DNA from 3 places in the Protofrankia sp. CiT1 genome. Region 1 is predicted to be linked to each of the others. Evidence: riboswitches for the same ligand, from Rfam matches in the RefSeq annotation. Region 1 holds a riboswitch; each other region holds the start of a gene.
The links. A riboswitch is a leader RNA that binds a small molecule or an ion and turns the genes downstream of it on or off. The one in region 1 is predicted to bind cyclic di-AMP.

Region 1 (7,265 bases):
CATCGACCTGCCGGGGCGGGTGAACCTCGGCAACGCGGCGATGGCCGCCGCCGCCGCGAAGCTCTTCGGGGTCGAGGTCGCGGACGCGCTTGCCGCGATGACCGGTCTCGATGACGTCCAAGGTCGCTATCAGGAGGTCGAGCTCGGTGAGAGTGGTGTACGCGGGCGGCTCCTGCTGGCCAAGAACCCGGCCGGCTGGGTGGAGATGATGGAGCTGCTCAACACGGCGCCCGCGCGCCCGGTGATCATAGATTTCAACTCCCAGACCGCTGACGGCCGTGATCCTTCCTGGATCTGGGATGTCCCGTTCGAGCGGCTCGCGGGCCGCGACGTGCTGGTGACCGGCGAGCGTAAGGAGGACATGAGCGTCCGGCTGGCCTATGCGGAGGTTCCGCACACGGTGCACCCCGACGCCGAGAGCGCGGCGTCCACGGTCTTTGACAAGACCGTGGACGTGGTCGCCAACTACACCGCCTTCCGTGACATTCTGGGGCGGGTTGCCCCGGTGGGGACAACCAGATGACCAGGATGGCGGTATGATCTCCGACTCGGCGACCCGCATCGCTCTGATCTATCCGGAGCTGCTCGGAACCTATGGTGACGGCGGCAACGCGACCGTGTTGGCACAGCGGCTGCGTTGGCGAGGGCTGGCGGCTGAGGTGATCAACGTTCCGGCCGGTGAGGTGGTGCCCGGCGGCTGCGACATCTACCTGCTGGGCGGGGGTGAGGACGCACCGCAGGTGCTGGCTGCTGACGGCCTGCGCAGAAGCACATCGCTGCTGCGAGCGGTCAACGAAGGTGCTGTCGTCCTCGCGGTGTGTGCCGGCTATCAGGTGATCGGCGCATCTTTTCCCGCTGGCGACGAGGTGCATGACGGGCTCGGCCTGGTGGATGTGGAGACGCGCCGGTCGTTCGACCCGGCTGACCAGCCGGCGCCGCCCCGCGCGGTCGGTGACATCGTCGTGGAACCAACATCCGACCTGGGTCTTCCGGTGCTGCTCGGTTACGAGAACCACGCCGGGCGTACTCGACGATTGGCTGGCGGCCGGGGCAGGCCGTTGGGCGTGGTACGCAAGGGCGTCGGTAACGGCACCATAGACCAGACCGACGGCATCGTGGATCACCACGTGATTGGTACCTATCTGCACGGCCCGGTCCTCGCGCAGAACCCCGCACTGGCCGATCTGTTGCTGTCCTGGGTGCACGGCCCGCTGCCGGCGCTGGCTGACCCCGCTGAGATACAACTACTGCGTCAGGCGCGGCTGCGCGCTCTCGACGTCGCGGCCTGACTCCGTGACGGCAGCTGCGCCCTGTCGCGTTCGGCAATCGCCGCGTTGAGACGACCGAGAAGCGTTCCGAAACTGTCGCGTTCGTCCTTTTCCCAGCCGCTCACCAAGCCGCTGATGCTCGTTACCCGCGCTGCCCGGGTGACGACGTAGCGATCGCGTCCGCGTGCGCTCAGGGTCACCAGGCTGGCCCGGCGATCGGTGGGATCGGTGGCGCGTTCCACCAGCCCCTCGGTGGCCAGTGCGGCGACCTGGCGGCTCACCGTCGAGATGTCGAGGGCGAACACCGCGCCGAGGGTGGTCAACCGTACCGAGCCGTGGTCGTACAGATAGCTGAGAAGCAGATAGGCGGAACGGTCGAGAGGCGGGCCGGAGCCGTCCGCGATGGCCATGCGGAACCGTTCGGCCCGGCGGCCGAGCACGGCCAGCTCATGCTCGATCTTCTCCAGCGCCCGATGATCGAGTGCTTGTTCATTGTCCACCTCGGCCTCATCCCTACGCCATGTCATCCGTCCGCGGCGTCTCGGATCTCTACAGATTCTTGTGGATACACCATCGGCACGAAGCGGGTGTCCTGGGGCCGCCGCGACGGATCCGTGGAGCGGCCGCTGGCGCCTGGCCGCGTCCGCCCGGCTGGTTGCCGTTGGCGTCAACCCGCACGGGTGTGTGCCAGACCACGGCTGTGGTGCCCGACTCGTCCACGCCACGTGTCGAATCTGCCGAATCAACGGCTCTCGGTGTGGTTCGGTTGTCTGGTGGCGTCGAATCCGCTCAAAGCCGGGAAAGAGCTGTGGAGCAAGAACCGTCGACGGGTGCTGGTGGCCGCTGGCGTGGTCGTCGTTGCCCTCGCCTACGGGCATCACTCACCCGAGGTGAAGACCGAGCGCGCCGAGATTCCGGCGGGCTACGAGTCCGCGGGCCGGGAGCTTGCGGTCCACGCCGAGGCCAAGCCCGAGAAGCCGGTGCCGCTGCTCCTCGTCCTGCATGACGACGAGAGTGACGCGGCGACGATCGAGAAGGACAGTAAGGTGTCCGCGCTTGCTGATCAACAGAAGTTCGCTCTGGTGTATCCGGAGGCGGTGGCCAGTACCTGGCAGACCAACGGTCAGGACGCGCGGTATCTGTGGGACGTGGTCCGTTACGTCGCCAAGGAGCGATCGAACATCGATATGTCCCGGATCTACATCTGGGGTGCGGGAGAGGGCGGCCGTCTCGCGCTCACGGTGGCCTGCGGCCCGCTCGACCCCGCCCAGCAGCCACTGTTCACGGCGGTCGGGACGGTGAACACGGTCGGGCCGCTCCCCGCGTGTCCTTCACGGGTCCATGTCAAGTCAGTGGCTCTTGCGCCAGGGCGGAAATGGAACGAAGCCACGACCAGCGAGCTGTGGAAATTCTCAAAGGACATCAAGGGCTAAGCGGTCGCCGCTCCCTGATCGAACGCCCTATTGCCGGTCACTCTAAGCGGCCACCGAAGGCCACGCGATGATGGTGTTTTCGCGTGGCCTTCGGTCTGAAGCGAGCTGGAGATCCCGGCAATTTGTGGATCAATCCTCGACCCGCCTCGTCGGCTGTCGTTGAGAGGGCTCCCGCCGGTCGGCTTGGCCGGGGGGGTGGCACGGCCGACCAGCGGGAGCCCAGGACCTCCGCCGGCCAAGCGCACTGTGGGGGGGGTTCAGTGCGAAAGGCCGGGGAAGCCCGTGTTCCGCCGGGCATTGCGAGCCGGGGGGGTTGGCTCGATCCGACCAGCGGAAGTCTTTGGAGACATCCAGTTGTGGTTTGGGACCGCCAGACCGGTGTTTATATCGACAACACCGATCTGGCGGTGAGGTTCACGCGTGACCGGAGGGGGAGGACACGCGTGAACCCGCTATATGTTTTTCAGAGGCTGACTGCGTCAGTCATATCAGTGAGATGAAGGAGTCAACGAGCGAGGCCGCTGGCCGCTAACTGACCCGGCCGACTGAGTATGACGTGGTGTAGATATCTCTGAGCGAAACGACTTCACCGGACTTTGGTGCCGCCCACATCTTGCCACCGCCGGCATAGATGCCGATGTGGTAGATGTTTCCCGGCGTACCAAAGAAGATGAGGTCGCCGACCTGCTTATTGTACTGCGACACATGGGCCGTGGCTTCGTACTGTTCTTCCGCGGTGCGGGGGAGACTGCGGCCGAGCTGTTTGAAAACATACTGAACCAGGCCGGAACAGTCGAAGGAGTAGGGGCCCTCCGCACCATACACGTAAGGCTTGCCGGCTTGCTGCGCGGCCAGATAGACAGCTCTTTCACCGAGCGATCCGACTGGCATCGTAGCATCCGCTGTATCGGAGGTGGATACCCGAAACGCGGCAGCAGCGGCCGAGCCGGCGGCCTGCGCCGGAGGCGCGGGGACCGGACTGGGCACCACCGTCATAGTACCAACGTTCGAGGAGCGAGCCGACTGCAGGGCATCCGTTCCGTCGAAGATAGCAGTGATCTGTGTGGTGGTGAGAACCTTGGCAGTGTAGCTCGCAAAGCCCTGCTCGTTAGTATACAGGTGCTTGAATGTTGCCCAGCCGTCAGGCAGCTTTACCTGAATTTTGATGAGCTGGTTTGACAGCGGCGCGTGGGTCGTCCCGTCCTCGAGGGAGAAGCCCATGTCAATGGGCTGGTCGGCCTGTACTGACACGTCCGGATTAGTGACCCTGAGCGCGACACCTGACTTGGGGTGCAGGTCAGCCTGATCGATCACATGGCTGGTGATGGACCCGGGGCCAACCGAGGTGGCCGGGTTGATAACGGACGTGCGCAGACCGGCGAGTGACGCCTGGCTTCCGAACTGAGAGCCAAGGGTGATCCGGGAACTGACCGAAGTCTCGTCCATCCCTGAGTCGGTCGGGGCGCAGCCGGCCAGCGCGACGCCTGACACCGCAACCGTGCCGGTTGTCATCGCCGCGACCGCGGCACGTGCCCGGACGCGGCCGGGGGCCGACGGCGGAGCGGGCGCGCGGTGCCTGCCGCGGGCTGGACGCCCAGGTGTCTCGGCCTGAGGTCGCAGCGAGGACAGCGACGCCGTCGGCGACGAACATGGCCATATTGCCGGATCAAGCTGCACATCGGGCGCAGACAAGACTGTGATCCTTCCCGTTCGCCTGCGAGGTGAGCTGTCGGGTTCGGGCTGGGCTGCCCGGTGGGCCGTGCGACCAGCACACGACTCACTTCACCCCTAGGTCGGCACCGTGGCTCGGTGCCAAACCGGTGGAGGATGGGTCCCCCGCTCCTGCCCTGGTGACGACTCGGAGGGGACACCGGGGCCGTGGGCAGGATTCGGCGTTCGGCCCGGTGTTGTCGTGACGTCGGCGCGAGACTAGTTCAAAAGGATGGTGCCAGCAAATACTAGTCCCTCACAACTACGGCGAGTACTCGCAGAAGTGACCATAGCGGTTCCTCCCATCCTCCTTGCCGATCACTCGCCGCTCTATCTTGATCTGCTGGCCACTGCGACAGGTCGCCCAGACGGAGGCTTGCCATGCCATGACCCACAGGATGCGGAAGATGACATTACGCCATAGCGGTGACGGTCCGGCGACGGGGGGGTGCTTGAGTGCCGACAGCTATATATCGCTGACATGTAGTAGCGAAAATTGTCTTAATGAATAGGCTCGCTAGATTACGCACTGTGTCAGCCGTTATGGGATTTCCCGCTCCGAAATCCGCTGTGCGAGAGGATGTCCGCGGCCTGGGACGGGTCGGCGTCAGCGGCGCCGGGCGCGGGTGTCGCGGCGGGAGAGCAGGCCCGCGGTCTGCAGGACGTGCAGTTCGACCGCGAGTTCGTGAATCTCCGGGGGCAGGGAGCGGTACTGGCCGGACAGGGCCTCGACGGCCGCCTGTGCGCGGTCCGCGAGATCGTCCAGCGCCCGCTGATGGGTGCGCATCTGCGCTCGCTCGTCCTGGATCGCGCGGACCGTCTCCTCCTGCCACCGCCGGGTGCGCATCAGGCGCTCGCTGGCGTCGGCGGCCTGCCGCTCGGCATCCTCCAGCCGCCCAAGGATCTGATCGAGCTGCTCCAGTCTTGTCGCCAGCTCGGCGATAAGATCGTTACGGACCGGGTATGTCGGCTGGGTCATCGGATCGCGTCGCGGATGTCGCGGATGTCGCGGTCGACGTCACAGGTGATGGTGTGGATACGGCGGGGGGCGTCGTCATTGCCACCCACGCCCGCGTTGCGACTGAGAACGGATTGTAACCGTACGCTGCCGCTAGCCCGCGGCTGGGACGGCAGTTGACTGTGAACTCCCGCACGAAGGCCTGACACAGGCGATTACGGTAGCCGACAGCGTGGTCTCCGTGAATCCCGCTGTCGGGTGATATGTCGTTGTTCCTAGTATGAAATAGCTATCGAACGAAGCCGCGGTGCGGTCCTGCTGGGTACGGTATAGTCCTGACGGGCGGTATCCCAGCCGGGTCGGCGGGGCCGCGCCGTGGTAATTCCCATGGCCCGGCCTGTGGCACTGGTTGTGCCAGTTGTGCTGGCTCGAACGGAGGCCACCCGCGTCTGGCGGGAGCTTCGCGGCGCGGCCAGCTCGGTGGATAATTTGCCTGGTATTGTGGCGCCTTCAACACCCTGCTCAATTTTTACACACGGGACGCCACGAAACATGAGTTCGGTCGGTTTTTGGGCGTCAGCCACGCAAAAAATGATGATCGCGGCCTTCTGCTATACCGGTCAGCTCGTCGGTGTATCGGCTCCACCGGCGAGCTGACCGGACCGGCCGCGAAAGCCAGCAGCAATATTCACGAGCGTCCATCATGCTATCAGTTGATATTTGAGCGTACCACGGTACGAGGCTACAGCCAGCCATTCCGTTTGAAGGCTCGGTGCAGGGTGAAGCAGATTGCCGCCATCAAGCAGAGAGCAGCGGGATATCCCCACGGCTGCCGCAGTTCGGGCATGTGCTCGAAATTCATCCCGTAAATGGCGGCAACCGCTGTCGGAACCGCGGCGATGGCGACCCAGGCACTGATGCGGCGCATGTCCTCGTTTTGCGCGATGGCCACCTGTGTCAAGGTCGCCTGAATAATTGACGACAGCAGCTCGTCGAATCGAGCTATTCGTTCGGTGACCTGTTCGAGGTGGTCGGCCACGTCACGGAAGTATTCCTGAATGCGCGGGGCAATCCCGCCGACGTCCGGTTCGGTGAGCGCTCGCAGCGGAGCGGCGAGTGGCGTGACAGCGTGCTTGAGCTCAAGCACCTCACGTTTGAGCTGGTAAACTTTACTGGCATCGGGCGGAATCGATCGGTGAAAGACCGATCCCTCGGCGTCGTCGATGTCGATTTCAATCTTCTCGGTAACCGCCAGGTAATCGTCGACAATCTGGTCGCAGATAGCGTGGAGGACAGCCGACGGTCCGTGGCGGAGCATTTCCGGGTGCGCTTCCAGCCGGCTGCGCAGGGCTTGGAGCCCGCCATGTTCCCCATGCCGGACCGTGACTACGAAATCCTGGCCGAGAAACACCATGACCTCGCCGGTGTTGACGATCTCCGATGTCGAGGTCAGCTCCTCGTGTTCCACGTAACAGGCGGTCTTGAGGACGACGAAAAGGGTCTCCCCGTATCGCTCCAGTTTCGGCCGTTGATGGGCGGTGACGGCGTCCTCGACCGCGAGCGGATGCAGCCCGTAGACATCGGCGATATTGGACAGTTCCGTCGTGCTCGGTTCGTACAGGCCGAGCCAGGCAAAACTGCCGCGGTGATCCCGGGCAACACGCAGCGCATCGGTATGGTGGATCGATCGCGGATCGCGGTAGCCGTCCCGGTATATGTGACACGCGATCACTCGGCCGGGCGGTGTCGAAGGACTCTCCGGGCGTATGCGGCGGCGTTTGGGGACCATCCGGACCAGTGACACGGGCTTGCTCAGGGCGCCGGCCAGCCATCCTGCCGCGGTTGACGGATGGCTGGCGGCAGCCTGTGCGAACGGAAGCTGCCCGTTGTGCCGAT
Region 2 (7,265 bases), on a different contig from region 1:
GGTCCAGGGTGCCGGTGGGATGACCTTCCACAGCCCCGGCTACGTCCGGGCACTGCGGGAGCTGGCGTGCGACCACAACGTGTTGCTGATCCTTGATGAGATCGCCACCGGCTTCGGGCGTACTGGGAGGCTGTTCGCGGTTGAACACGCCGGTGTCAGCCCCGACATCATGTGTGTGGGGAAGGCTCTGACCGGCGGCTATCTCTCGCTGGCCGCCACCTTGTGCTCCGAGGAGGTCGCCCGGGGGATTTCGCGGGGCGAGATGCCGGTGCTGGCTCACGGCCCGACCTTCATGGGGAACCCGCTCGCCTGTGCGGTAGCCAACGCGTCACTGGACCTGCTCACGGAGGGGGGGTGGGCGGCTTCGGTCGCCCGTATCGAGGCCCGGCTGGCGAGCGGGCTGTCGTCCGTGGCCGCGTTTCCCGGAGTCGCCGATGTGCGGGTCCTGGGCGCGATCGGGGTTGTCCAACTTGATCATCCGGTGGACGTGCCGGCCGCGACCAGGGCCGCGTCGCGCAACGGCGTCTGGCTGCGGCCGTTCCGGGATCTCCTTTACACCATGCCGCCGTTCATCTCGACCGATGCCGACATCAACGCGATCACGTGCGCGCTGCACGCCGCCGCACAGGTCGGTTAAGAGCGCCCGGCAATAGGGGCGTGGATCAAGGAGCGGGGCTGGGGTGCGTGCATCGCGAGGCGGCGGAGGGAGTCACCCTGGTGTTGGGTGGCGACCGACGACAACGACGGGATGCCCCACCCGGACGCCGCGAGCCGGACAGTCCGCTATAACCGGGTACAAGGCGACCGGTATCCACAAGCGGCTCAGTCGCTTGTGAAGCCCAGCGCGCCGGATGCCTCGGAATCGCTGTCGGCGAGGAACTCCCGGCAGCGGGCGGCCTCCTCGGTTTCACCGATGGCGGCGGCGGCACGGCTCAGCGCCGCGAGCGCGCGCAGGAAGCCCTGGTTGGGCTCATGGGACCACGGGATCGGCCCATGCCCGCGCCAACCGGCACGGCGCAGCTGGTCCAGACCGCGGTGGTAGCCGGTCCGCGCGTAGGCGTAGCCCGTGACAGCCGCGCCCGCGTCCAGGGAGCGCTCGGCCAACATCGCCCAGGCAAGGCTTGAGTCCGGGAAGCGGCCCGCGACAGCCTCCGGGGCATCGCCGGCGCTGAGGGCCCTGGCGGCGGCCGGATCGAGAGCGAGCCTTGTCGGAGGCGGACCGCCAAGGAGATCCGGCCGTTCGGGGGATGTCGTCATGAGGCCCATCCTGCCGGATCGCGCTCATGCCGCATCGCGTGGGGAGCTTTCACGCGGCGGACCTGGTGGGAGGGGGGTGGGCCATCAGGTCCGCCGCGGGATCGGGGGCCGAAGCCGACATCGTCTTCGGACAGCCGGGAAACCGTGGTTCAGAGCGCCCGGCAACAGGACTGTCCGGCTCGCGCCGCCCAACACCTCCGTCGCACTCCTCCGCAGCCCTCGCGATCCATCCATCCGGACGCCGCTGTCTGACCGGACACCCTACTGCCGGAGCTTTTTACGCGTGCCCGCGCTCACAGCGCCGACGGGCTGGTGACGGTGATGTCCCAGAGGTTCTTACCGACCACACCGGTCTGTCCGTCGTCGACCCGGGTCAGATAGCTGTACAGCGACGCGAGACCCTGGGATTCCCCGCCGAAGCGGCCGTCCACCTGCAGAATGAACTTCTTCTCACGCATCGTGCTCTGCCAGACGTAAGCGTCAGCGCGAACTTCACCGGCCAGCGCGGTGGAAAGGGTTGTGCCGGCGAAGTTTGACGATGCCAGTTGAGCCTTCGCGCGTTCCAAGGTCATCGGAGGCTGCGCTGGGGCAACCGCCTGCTGGACCACCTCGGTGCTGGGCACGGCTGCCGCTGTCTGCGGTGCTGGGCCGTTGTTGGTCAGGCCCATCTTGACTGAGCAGGACGGCCAGGGGGACCAGCCGCGAGCGTTGTAGAGCTTGTGGGCGGCATCGTCCTGCAGTGCCGGTGGCGCGTCGCTGGGAAGACCGGAATAACCAAGGCCATGCCAGGTCCCGGCGTCGAACTGGTAGGCGCCGTAGAAACCGTTACCGGTATTGATGTGATAGTTGTTACCGGACTCGCACTGGCGGAGTTTGGCGAAGTCGTCGGCGGTCGCGGCGCTCGCTGGGCTGGCCGCGACGGCGAGACCACTGCCCACGAGTGCTGTGACAGCACCGGTGGTGCGCAGGACCTTGACGGCGGTGGACGACTGTTGCGGGGCGCGGTGCCTGCCAACAGACGGCATGTGGGTCGGTCCTTCCCGTCGCCTACGAGGTGAGCTGTCGGGTTCGGGCTGGGAACATGCCCGGCCGGTGACGCCCATGCGCGTCGCCGGCTTCACCCCAAGGACACCGGCGTCTCCGGTATCCGGATGTGGTTCCCCCGATCCCGTCCTAGCGGCTTCGCGGTAGGTCCTGCCGCGGCGGACGGGGACGGGATTCGGCGTCCGTTCGCGCGGCCTCGCCGATCTGGCGAGTGGGGAGGACTCTAGCGAGCCTGGCTCTTTCGAAGCAAATCGGGGTGTCGGATGAACTACATGGATCTGGCCTACATCCCCCGAATGAACTATGTGGGCCAAACTGAGAACTGTACCTGGTGATTGGGAAAGCTCCGCTGGAGGGTTGCTTGTGTTGGGTTTTTGTAACGACGAGTAATCGGGCCGGTCGTTATAGTGTTTATCTGTTGTGTTTGTTGTCACCTTGGTGTGGCCGGCCCGACTCGTCGTGCGCGGGGTCTATATCAGTTTCGTAGCCGTCAGGCGGTAGCTGTTCGGTTCAGGCTCAGCTGAAGGTGGCCGTCCAGGTTTGCGGTCCGCAGATTCCGTCCACCGTCAGGCCCTTGTCAGCCTGGAGATGGCTCGCCGCACCAGCCGACTCCGGTCCGTACTGACCATCAATCTGGATGTTGTAACCAAGACCATTCATCTGCTGCTGCCACGACCGCACGTCCGGTCGCACCTGGTCGACCAGATCGGTGGTCAAAGGCGTGGCAGCGGCAGCGACAGCGGTCGACGGGGTGGCCGCGTTCGCCGCGCGCCATGCCCAACGCGAGGAACCGCTTCTGCCGTATGAGCGTGCCTGCCACGAGCTGCTGTCCGACGAACCGGTGCTGTCTGGGCTGGCGCTGGCGCTGCTTGGACTCGACGAGCTGGCGCCTGACGAGCTGGTGCCCGACAAGCCGGTGCCGGTGCTGTTTGATGACGAGCCGCTGCCTGACGAGCTGGTGCCTGACGAGCCGCTGCCTGACGAGCCGGTGCCTGACGAGCCGCTGCCTGACGAGCCGGTGCCCGACGAGCCGCTGCCCGACGAGCCGCTGCCCGACGAGCTGGCGCCAGCCCCGAGCTGGCCGGCGCTCATGCCCCGGCCACAGACGGGCCACTGGCCGAAGCCGGATTGGGTGGCGAGCTTGAGCGCGGCCTCGTCCTGGGTGCTCGGGGAGGCGCTGCTGGGCAGTCCGGTGTAGCCCAGGCTCTGCCAGGTGCTCAGCGAGAACTGGTATGCGCCGTAATAGCCGTTGCCGGTGTTGGCCGTGTAGTCACCGCCGGACTCGCACTGGCGAAGCCCCTCCCACGTGGTGGCGGCGCTGGCCGGCTGTGACATCGCGATGCCACCACTGATCGCCGCGAGCAGGGCCGGGGTCAGCACCATGGCTCGGGTACGGACCCGGGCCCGGCGAATTCCGCGATGTCGGCCGCGAGAACTTGTACGGGACATATTGGTAATGCCCTTCCCCACGCCTGCGAGGTGAGCTGTCGGGTTCGGGCTGGGACTGCCCGGCCGTTTTCACGGCTTCACCCCGAGGACGCCTGGTATCGACGCCCGGAAGTGGGTCCCCCGTTCCTGCCGCAAGTTTGGTTTTCGTCGGGCGCGGGCAGGATTCGGCGTGCCGCCCGACGTGTCCCCGCCGTATCGACGGGCACGGCGCAGACCATAACCAGCATCGCTGGTGGCTGAACAAGCCGTGAATGCGCTTCGTGACTATGCGCACATCGGGCTGGGTGCTCTTGCCGTATCTCGAGATCGGCTGCTAACGCACGCCGGCGCGCGCTCATCACTTTCCAGCGGCGGAAACCACGGGCAGCGGCGGAGTGGCCACCGTGCCGCAGCTGGCCCGAGTAATACCGCGTGCACCCGGACAGGTTGTTTGCGTAGCCCGCGGCGCCGCATCGAATTCGGGTTCCCAGCACTCATAGCGGGCGTTCACACGACATCGTCCGATGCATTCTGGGGGAACCTGTTTTGAATCTTCTGTCCGGGCGGTCGACAGCGTCGACAGCTGTGATTCAAAACAGGTTCTACGACGGGGAAGGACAGGGCGGCATGGACCGGTGTGGTTGGGTACGAGGATCCGGTGGTGGCCGAAGGAGGCGCGAAAAGCGATGCTCGCGCCTCCTTCGGCCGGTGAGCCGGCCGGCTCAGCCGGTGAGCGAACGCCCGGCGGAGCGCAGGTCCTCGCAGGCCCGCACGACGCGGGCGGCCATGCCGGTCTCGGCCGCCTTGCCGTAGCTGCGGGGGTCGTACTGTTTCTTCACACCGACCTCGCCGTCAACTTTCAGCACTCCGTCATAATTCTTGAAAATATGGTCGACGATCGGCCGAGTGAACGCGTACTGAGTGTCGGTGTCCACATTCATCTTCACAACGCCGTAGTCCAGCGCTTCGCGGATTTCGGCCGGGTCGGAGCCGCTACCGCCGTGAAACACCAGGTCGAACGGCTTGGTATCGGCTGGCAGCCCGAGCTGTCGCGCGACATACTGCTGTCCGTCCCGAAGGATGCTTGGACGGAGTTTCACGTTGCCCGGCTTGTACACACCGTGTACGTTTCCGAAGGTTGCGGCGAGCATGTAGCGGCCCCGTTCGCCGGTGCCGAGAACCTCGGCGGTTCGCCACATATCCGCTGGTGTGGTGTAGAGCTTCTCGTCGATCGCGCCGACGACCCCATCCTCCTCACCGCCGACGACGCCGATCTCCACTTCCAGGACGATCTCAGCCTGGTGGCATTCGATCAGGAGAGCGTCGGCAATCTTGAGATTTTCCTCGAGTTCGACCGCCGAGCCGTCCCACATGTGTGACTGGAAGAGGGGGGGCCTTCCTTCGCTGAGAACCCGTTCCTTGGAGATCGCGAGCAGCGGACGCAGATAAGTGTCGAGTTTGTCCGCCGGGCAGTGATCGGTGTGCAGGGCGATATTGATCGGGTAGGCCTTTGCGACATGATGGGCGAACTCGGCGAGCGCCTGGGCGCCGAGGACCATGTTCTTCACCCTGGTGCCGGAGAGGAAATCGGCGCCACCGGTGGAAACCTGTACGATGCCGTCACTGCCGGCATCGGCGAAGCCCTTCAGCGCGGCGTTCAGGGTCTCGGACGAAGTAACGTTGATCGCCGGGTAGGCGAACGCCTCGGTCTTGGCCCGGTCAAGCATCTGCGCGTAGACGTCCGGGGTGGCGATGGGCATGGGTCTGGCTCCTGTGAGCAGTCGGGTTGCATGTCTGTCCGGTTGGTAATGAACTGATTTGTTCGGCAATCATGGGCGGGAAGCCGCACGATGAGTATGATGAGCGGGTCATCGGGGCGGGCGGGACCCGTGAGTGTGGATGGCCCGTTCGGCGCGGCGCTCTATGCTGGCATCTTCACGCTCGTATTCGTCGACAGCGGCGTCCTTATCGATATCGATTTCTGGCTGCCTGGTGACACGATCCTGTTCGTTGCCGGTCTGCTCGCGGCAGACCCGCACACGGGCATGTCGCACAGTGCGCCCACGTCCGGGATCGTGCTGGCCGCGACCGCTGGCGCCGTAGTCGGTCATGTTACCGCGCCGAGGTCTGGCGGGCCCTGTCTCCAACGGCGTCACGGCCGGATACGTGCCTGTGCTGATGCCCTCTACCAGGGCTTTGGCACTCTGGCCCGGCTTGCGGCCCGGTTTGTCCGACGGATGCGGACGTTTGCCCCTGGGCGTGCGGGAGCGGGCACCACGGCTGGATTGCCGGCGCTGCCGCGATGTTCCCGGTCGCGATGTTCCCGGTCGAGGCGGGGCGAGGCGGCGGTTGAGTTCCAGCGTCGTCGGTATCGCGGGCGGGCCCGTTCCGGCGCTACCGGGGGTAGCTGGCCTGGGCCGCTGGTCGCTTATCCGATACGGCGCGTCCTCGGGCTCCTCAGGCACAGCGATACGCTGGCCCGATCTGCTCATGACTATTCGGTCAAAAGCGATATCAGATGGCTCGCCATGCCTAGTACTCGCTACCCTTGTCCCTGCTGGAGGGGATGCGGAGGGGACACGACGCGGGGGGGACCGACCATACGGAAGGTTCCATGGATCGACATCGCAGACATCGCCGTTCCCGGCAGGGCTGGTCCGGTGCTGTCCTGGCAGTATTCGTTCTTGTTCTTGCCACGACCGGGCTGCTTCTGACTCAGCTTGTCCACGGGGGAGGGCCCGCCGCCGCGGACAATTCGACTGCCTCCTCGGCCCTGATGTCGTCGACATCACCGGTTGAGCTTGCGGCTCAATCTGTATCGCGGCAGATTGTCGACCGCGGCACGGTCAGCGGGACCGTTCAGATTCGCACCGCTGTCCCAGCCGACGCGCAGACGTGGGTGGCCTACGTTCTGCGAGGGCCCGGCACGATCGTCCGGGTGGCGCCGGTTGCCCCATATGAGATCAGTCTCGATACCCGTTCGGTACCTGACGGCATATACACCTTGAACGAGGCCGTGTTCAATGGATCGCGGACCCCGTGGGTACGGACGAGCCGAATGCGGATCATTAACACGCCCGCACCGGCAAGCACCTCGGACGCACATGCGTCGCCCGCACCGGCGATCATCCCGTCGCCGTCGTTCGTGCCGAGCCCGCAGCCGCGGTCCGCGGCGGGCGCGCAGGCCACGGTGACAGATCCCGCGCGCACGGCCGCGCCGGCCATACCGGTCGCCGCCACCGAGGCGGCGCCGGCAGACCCGGTATCCCAGGTGGTAACGCTTACGAACACCGAGCGAGCTAAAGCTGGCTGTGCTCCGCTGACCGTTGACTCCAGGCTGACAGCCGCGGCCCAGGCGCACAGCGATGACATGGCCACCCACAATTACTTCAGTCACACAAGCCAGGACGGCCGGACGCCGTTCCAGCGTATGGCCGCCGCCGGGTACCAGTTCTCGATCGCGGCCGAGAACATCGCGGCTGGGCAGCGCACTCCCGCTGAGGTCATGACCGGCTGGATGAACAGCGCCGGGCACC
Region 3 (7,265 bases), on a different contig from region 1:
GCCAGAGCGCCTTCGTCGTGTTACACCGCTACCTCGGCGTCCCGGTCGGGCTGCCGTTCAGCATGCAACGCTTCGCCTTCGAGGTGCTCGACCTGGCCGCTTTCCGGGACGACGAGCGGTGGCCGCTGGCGGCGGTGCTGCGCTACCGGATCACAAACCTCCAGCTGCGCGGCGGTGAGCTGGGCAGCCTCACCCTGACCGCCGAGCTGGCGGTCGATGGGGCCCCGGCCATGACCGTCAGCGGGGATGCCGTGTTCATGTCCCGCGACGACTACGAGGCGCTGCGGGCCTTCCAGCGGGCCCGCAAGCCGATCGAACCGGGGCGGATCCCGCCGCCGGCAGCGCCGATCGACCCGGCCGAGGTCGGCCGCCGCGATGTGCGCAACGTGGTGATCGGGGAACCGCTGGAGGGGGCTGGGGACTCGGATGTCATCCGCCACCCGGTAGTGATCGACCGGAGCCACCCGGCGTTTTTCGACCACGACTACGACCACGTGCCCGGCCCCTTCCTGGTCGAGGGTTTCCGGCAGGCCGCGATCGTGGCCGCCCTGCGCGCGGGCCTGGTCGCTTCCCCGTCGGTGGCGATGGCCGGGCTGCTGGTCGACTTCGCCGGCTTCGGTGAGTTCGAGGCGCCGCTGGCGCTGTCGGCGGTGGCCGGACCGGTGTCGGCTGGCGGCTGCGTGCCGGTCGAGGTGACGCTGGAGCAGTTCGACGAGCGGATCGCGCACGGGCGAGTGGACCTGCGCCCGTTCCCGGGCCCCGCGACGGGGGCGCCATGACCATGGCCAGCAGCCGCATGGTGGGCGGCCACCGCGGCATGCCGCTGTCATCGGGAATCGGGCAATGATCAGAAAATGATCAGGCCACGTGGCCGACATGGCGGCCGAGCCGCCTGCGGCACGCGGCGCCTGTCATGCTTTATTATGTCGGCACAGACATGTGGGAAAAGACATCCGGGCGGGCCCGGCGGTACCAGCGCGGCAGCGAAGGGGACGGTATGGATCTCGGCCTGCGGGGGAAACGCGCGCTGGTGACCGGCGCGTCCAAAGGCATCGGCGCGACCACGGCCGAGGTGCTGGCCCAGGAGGGCTGCGACCTGCGCTTGGCCGCACGCAGCGAGAATGTCCTGAGGGAGGTGGCGGCGAAGATCCGGGCCAACTACGGCGTCGACGTGGCTGTCCACCCCGCCGACCTGCGTGCGGCCGAGGACATCGCCCGGCTCGCCGAGGCGTCGGCCGATATCGACATCCTGGTCAACAATGCTGGTGACATCCCCGGTGGTTCGCTGGAGAACCTCGACGAAACGGCCTGGCGATACGGCTGGGAACTGAAGGTGTTCGGCTACATCAACCTGACCCGCCTGGTCTACGCACGGATGAAGGCGCGCGGCGGCGGGGTGATCGTGAATGCCATCGGAGCGTCGGGGGAGCGGCACGACCCCGACTACATCGCCGGCAGCACCGCGAACGCCGCGCTGATGGCCTTCACCCGAGCGCTGGGCGGTCGCGGGCCCCGGGACAACATCCGGGTCGTCGCGGTGAACCCGGGCCCGGTGGCCACCGAACGGATCACGACGCTGATGAAAGCGGTGGCGCACAGCCGGTTCGGTGACGAGTCCCGGATCACCGAAATCATGGCCGACTTCCCGCTCGGGCGCTGCGCGACCACCCGGGAGATCGCCGACGCGATTGCCTTCCTGGCTTCGGAGCGCTCCGGGTACACCAGCGGGACCGTCCTCACGGTGGACGGGGGTTTGTCCGCCCGGGGGTGAGCGAGCAGGCCAGTCAGTCACCGTCTGGTCAGGCCACTTCGACATCGAGTGACATCGAAGCGATGATGTCGGCCAGTTTGTTCAGTGTCTCGGGATTGCGAAGGATCTGGATAACGACACTGAGTCGTGGATCATCAGCGATATGTAGTCGGACGTAATCGGCGGTGAACGTCCCGGCTGCCGGGTGGTGCCAGTTCAACGCCCCGGAGCGGAACGTTTCCAGCCGCCGGGTAGCCCAGGCCTGGCGAAACTCCGGGCTGGCCGCTTCGATCCGCCGGATGAGGTACTGAAATTCCGGGTCATCGATGGCATCGGCGCTCTCCGACCGCAGCATCGCGGTGAGCCGGCTGACCTGCCCCTGCCAGTCGGGAATCAGTTCGTGCATCCACGGGTCGGTGCACATCAGCCACACAATGTTGCGGTCCTCCGGCGGCAACATGTCAAGGTGCGGTAGCAGCGCGACCACCCCCTTGTTCCAGGAGAGCAGATCGAGGCGCCGATTAATGATATACGCCGGGTTCGGTTCGAGCCGGCGCAGCAGCCGGTCGTAGGCAGGGGAAATCTTCAACGGGGCTGGCGAGCCGGAGAGCGGCTTCTCACCGGCAAGCTTGAACAGATGCATCGTTTCAGCCGCGGACAGGTCGAGCGCCCGTGCGATGGAATCAAGGACTTGCCGAGATGCACGCACCGGACGGCCCTGCTCCAACCAGGTGTACCATGTTGTGCTCACGCCAGCACGCTCCGCCACCTCTTCTCGGCGTAATCCCGGGGTTCTCCGGCGTCCCCGCGGCGCGATGCCCATTTGATTGGGGCTCCGACTTTCTCGACGATTCCTCAAGAATTTCCCGAGTTCCCGGTTCGCCGCTCCGCTCACAGTAGTTCCTCCCAAGGGGTCCCGCCTCAGCCAGCTGCCGCACTATCAATACCGACTTTTAGCACATGACACCAAAAAGGGTGCACTATGTCTACCTGGTGACAGGATTTCGATAGGGGCCGCCTACGGGCCGCTGCCCAGATCCGCGTGAGCGGAACTCGCGCGCTGGGCTCCCGCCTCGGGTCCTGGTGTTGGACGCGCATCAGGGAACAGCCGTCCCACAATAACGCCGCCGCTGACGAGCAACCGGTTACTGACCTGCGAAAACAGCAGCACCGCAGGTCAGGATAGGTGTCACATAGGTGCCACAGGAGAAGATCTTGTTCTTCCTTCAGGAGGAGCGACCAGGAGGAGCGACCGGCAATAGGGGCGCGGACCACGGAGCGGGGCTGGAGCGCCTGCCTCGCGAGCCGAAGGAGGACGCGCCGGAGGTGGTGGGTGGCGACCGACGAGCCGTCGGGTATCCGCGCATCGCGCGGCAATGGATGGAGAGCATGGATGGGCAGCGATGACGCGGGACGCCTGCCCCCGCCCCGCGATAACCTCGGCAATGTCGCGTCCCCTACGGCGTGTTTTCGACACGTGCCCTGGTCCCGGGCGCTCTGAGCGGCCGGGACGGCTATCTGTTCAGCAGGCTGCCAATGGCCACCCGCAGTACCTCGGGGAACAGCCGCTGGCCGATGGCCACCGGCCGCGCGATACCTGGGAAGATCCAGAAACGCCCTTTGTCGAGGCCGCGTTCGATCGCGTCGACGGCAGCGGCCGGTGTCATCATAGTGCGCTGCGAGACTGCTCGGGCTGCGGGCATGTCGTCGAGCATCGGGGTTGCCACCGCCGGTGGACAGACACAGCTCACCCGCACACCAGTCCCGCGAAGTTCATGCCGTAGCGTCTGAGCGTAAATGACCAACGCCGACTTTGTCGCACCATAGGGACCGTGTTGCGGCACCGGCAACCAGCCGAGAATCGACGAGAAAAGGACGAGCCGGCCCGATCCCCGCGCGAGATAGCCGGGTAGCGCGGCCGTCACCGCGTTGACTGTGCCCTGGTAGTTCACCGCCATGATCTTCGCGTGCACCGCGGCCGGGGTCTCAGCGATCTTGCCTGTGTACCCGATCCCGGCGGCCGTCACGAGCAGGGTGTGGTGCTGCGAGGTCACGACGTCGGCCATGGCGTCCGCATCGGTGACATCGATGGTGTGCGTCGTCACCTTTCCGGGCCCAGCGTCGTGGAGGACCTTGAGACCGGCTTCGTCCCGATCAACCGCGATAACGTCTGTGCCCTGCCGCACCAGCCGGAGGGCGAGGAGCTGTCCCATTCCGCTTCCAGCGCCGGTCACCAAGGCTCGACGGACGTCGTTCTTCGCTGTCATCGCTCATGCACCAGGTTTCTCGAGAGCCCAGCGCGCGGATCGAAAAAACCCCTGATGAGGCACCGCTCGCGCACGGTACGGTATTACGCCGCCCGCCTGAAGTCGAGTAGCCCCGCGGGGAGCCGGCGCGAACGAAAAACGGGCCCGGACAAGAAACGACGACACACCGACGGGGCCGTTTTTCCGGGTTTACCACAGACCGCCGCGGCGCGCCCGGCCCCCCAGCCGGAAGATCGATTGTGCGGGTACGCCCGGCCCGGTCCGAGAGCCGGAAGCAGGCGGCCGCTTGGGAGAGACCGGCCGTGGCCGGTCTCTCCCAAGGCTTCGCGAGAGCCTCCCGGTGAACCCGGGCCGGCCGCTCTGTCGAGATACCTGAGGCTATACCTGATATACACAGCGCTGGCGCTGGCGGATCTGACAGACGCCGTGGACGGCGCGAGGGACTCTCGCCGCGTCCTCTCCGGTCGCTAGGCCTTTCCGGCCCAGCAGTGCTTCGACGCGTACCAGGGGCTCGTGCCCTGCTGCGCGTACAGTATCCGCGCACGCATCCACTGTTCGGACACACTGGCGTTCTGCGGCAGGCCAGAGCCACCGACAGCGTGCCACGTGCTAGGCAGGAACTGGAACAGTCCGCCGGCACCGATCGAGTTGACAACCTTCGGGTTGCCGCCGGATTCACACTGTGCAATGGCGGCCAGCACACCGTCGTTGGACGGTGCCGCACTCGCTGGCTGGGACAGCGCGACGCTGCCGCCGCCGATGGCGGCGACGAGTGCCGGTACAGCGATCAGTACCCGAGCACGCGCCTTGATTCGACTGATTCCACGAGCGCCAGAACGTACATGGGACATATTGTGTTGATGTCCTTCCCCACGCCTGCGAGGTGAGCTGTCGGATTCGGGCTGGGACTGCCCGGCCGCGCTATGCGGCTTCACCCCGAGAACGCCTGGCTTCGACGTCCGGAAATGGTTCCCCCGTTCCTGCCACCGTATTGGTTGTCATCGGACGGGGGCAGGACTCGGCGTGCCATCCGATGCGCGCCTTCCCCTCGAAGGCACGGCGAGGACCATACGTGCCATGACCGCCCAGCAGGCAAGGCTCCGTGAAGAGGCACACAGTCCACAGCCGATGTTGCTAACCATCACGGCTGCCGGTAACGTGCGCGCACCCGCGCTTATCCATAGTTGGCCCTGGCCGGCTGGCGCAATTGTGCCGGGGCCGCCACCCAGCCAAAAAAACTGCCCCGCGCGGTAGGTGGGCAGGCGGGTCGGCTGCGTGGTTGTTCGCCGACGGTTGTTCGTCCGCCGTACGATGCCGCGGGGATCCTGCGCATCAACAGTGCCGTGTATGGTGTGGGCAATATGGCTGTCCGAACGCTGATGATCCTGGGCTCTCCGTGCGCGGGAGCCGCTTTCTGGGCGGCTGGCGGTTCTCGCCATATCGCGGTCCAGGCCTGTTGTGCGGCAGGAGCTACCGGCCTGGACCGCGATGAACGGCGCGGTTTCAGCCCATGGCACGACGGCGGCGACGGCGCACGATCCTGCGGGCGCCGATCGCCACCACGAACGCGATGATCGCGGACGCGGTGGGGACAGACGACGGGGGAACAGCTATCCCGCCTTCGCCCGCGGAGACAGCGCCCTTGGGCACCGGCATCGTTGTGGCCGACGGCCCTGGCGCGGATATAGCGGTGGCGGCAGTACCGTTGTTGGTGTCGGTGTCGGACACAACCTGGTAGCGGGTCAGCATGCCGGCGGTGATGTGCTCGTTCACGTGGCAGTGGAAAAGCCAGATGCCGACGTCGTCAGGCACCATGTCGGCCACGGCCATGGTGCCGGGGAGCAGCGGAACGGTGTCCATACGCATGCCGCCCACGATCGCGTCGTTACCGTGCCAGTGCGGCGTGTGCATATCCGCCTCGCCGCCCATGCTCATCAGGTACCACCGGACGTGCGCACCCTTTTTCATAGTGATCATCGGCTCGTTGCCAAAGACGTAGCCGTTGATGGCATGCCGCATGTTGGAACGCTCGAAATCAGCATCGTTCAGCGCCGGGTACGGCGGCTTGGCAAAACGGCGGAGATTCTCCTGAAGATACGGGCTCCAATTCTCGTTGACGATCGAGAACAGCGCGAAGATCTCGCGGTCGACGTCGACGGGGCTACCGTCTGGCCGCGCCTTCCCTTTTCCGGTGACAACCATCGGGCCGGTGAGCCCGGCATAGGTGTCGGTGACCTCGTTGGTATGGGAGTGGTACATCCACATGACCGAGCTGCCGTCGTGCGGGCCCGGACCCGCTCGATCGGGCACCAGCCAGGTGTACGTGTGCGTGCCTCCGGTGGGTACGGCGTCGTCGAGCTTGTCCACCCCGGAGGTGTTGTCCGCGTACGGCGTGCCCTCGTTCGCCTTGGTGTAGAAGACGCCGTGCGGATGCACGCTGTCAGAAATCCGGCAGGCGTTGCGGAACACGACTTTGATGGTGTCGCCGACCTCGGCGCGGATCACCGGGCCCAAAAAGCCCAGATACGCATCCTGCGGGAGACGCGGCGCCAGACCGCTGAAGCTGGCGTCGGTGTAACCACGGTAGAGACACTTGAGGTAACTCGTCCCGATCCGGCCGGGCCCGGACTGGACGTATGTCCTTGCTATCGGGTCGAATGCCTGGCCGGTGATAGCATCGCGTCCCTCGGGGGCGTAGTTCCAGACCACCTCGTCAGCACCGATGTAATAGGTGCGCACTCGACCGGTCGGGTGGAACTCCTGGCCGGCGGCGTCGTTCCAGTAGGATGATCGTTCTCCCGTCGCGCCCGTGCCGCCGGCCGCGGTGGGCCCGGCCGCGGCCGCGGGCCCGATCGCGGCGGGCCCGAGGGCAAGCACAAGCGCGCTCCCGACCACCGCTCTGACGCACATCCGCTGCCTGGCACGAACGGTCGTCTCCGCGGACCGTGACGACGACTGCCTCCTTACGCGTACCCGGCTGGCGGTCCGGCCGCCGATACCTGTGCGCCGCATGGCGCGCAACTTATCAATCACGGAGCGTGACAGTAACCCTCCGTGACTTCCCCTGCATAGTGAGAGTCCACAATCCGCCAAAGGATGTGGAAGATGGCACTACGCACGCGCACCGGTCGGGCAGCCGGTCGGCGACACATGCTGGACGGGGCGGGCAGGAGCTTTCAGGCTGCTCGTGGACCGGGTCGCGGATCGCCCGGCCGTGTTGGCAGCCGCATCGGACGCCCTGCCGCCGG

Region 2: linked by a shared signal. The riboswitch ahead of MJ785_RS22250 (transglycosylase family protein) and the one ahead of MJ785_RS07635 (C40 family peptidase) in region 1 are both predicted to bind cyclic di-AMP.
Region 3: linked by a shared signal. The riboswitch ahead of MJ785_RS16835 (transglycosylase family protein) and the one ahead of MJ785_RS07635 (C40 family peptidase) in region 1 are both predicted to bind cyclic di-AMP.

What each region holds. Positions count from the first base shown of each region.
Region 1 is NZ_CAKJTP010000029.1:33,078-40,342, reverse strand. It holds gene MJ785_RS07655 (Mur ligase family protein) at 1-523, shown strand, start outside; gene MJ785_RS07650 (type 1 glutamine amidotransferase) at 537-1,289, shown strand; gene MJ785_RS07645 (MarR family winged helix-turn-helix transcriptional regulator) at 1,253-1,768, opposite strand; gene MJ785_RS07640 (plasmid partitioning protein) at 2,042-2,701, shown strand; gene MJ785_RS07635 (C40 family peptidase) at 3,230-4,213, opposite strand; cyclic di-AMP (ydaO/yuaA leader) riboswitch at 4,399-4,570, opposite strand; gene MJ785_RS07630 (hypothetical protein) at 5,019-5,390, opposite strand; gene corA (magnesium/cobalt transporter CorA) at 6,112-7,265, opposite strand, start outside.
Region 2 is NZ_CAKJTP010000053.1:3,514-10,778, forward strand. It holds gene MJ785_RS11025 (adenosylmethionine--8-amino-7-oxononanoate transaminase) at 1-637, shown strand, start outside; gene MJ785_RS11030 (DUF3151 domain-containing protein) at 823-1,257, opposite strand; gene MJ785_RS11035 (transglycosylase family protein) at 1,551-2,282, opposite strand; cyclic di-AMP (ydaO/yuaA leader) riboswitch at 2,288-2,454, opposite strand; gene MJ785_RS11040 (peptidoglycan-binding protein) at 2,818-3,018, opposite strand; partial or broken gene MJ785_RS22250 (transglycosylase family protein) at 3,340-3,750, opposite strand; cyclic di-AMP (ydaO/yuaA leader) riboswitch at 3,756-3,930, opposite strand; gene fbaA (class II fructose-bisphosphate aldolase) at 4,452-5,489, opposite strand; gene MJ785_RS11060 (hypothetical protein) at 5,598-5,840, opposite strand; gene MJ785_RS11065 (CAP domain-containing protein) at 6,629-7,265, shown strand, end outside.
Region 3 is NZ_CAKJTP010000126.1:1,007-8,271, reverse strand. It holds gene MJ785_RS16855 (AfsA-related hotdog domain-containing protein) at 1-779, shown strand, start outside; gene MJ785_RS16850 (SDR family oxidoreductase) at 998-1,771, shown strand; gene MJ785_RS16845 (helix-turn-helix transcriptional regulator) at 1,800-2,645, opposite strand; gene MJ785_RS16840 (SDR family oxidoreductase) at 3,265-4,017, opposite strand; gene MJ785_RS16835 (transglycosylase family protein) at 4,485-4,868, opposite strand; cyclic di-AMP (ydaO/yuaA leader) riboswitch at 4,876-5,051, opposite strand; gene MJ785_RS16830 (multicopper oxidase domain-containing protein) at 5,521-6,912, opposite strand.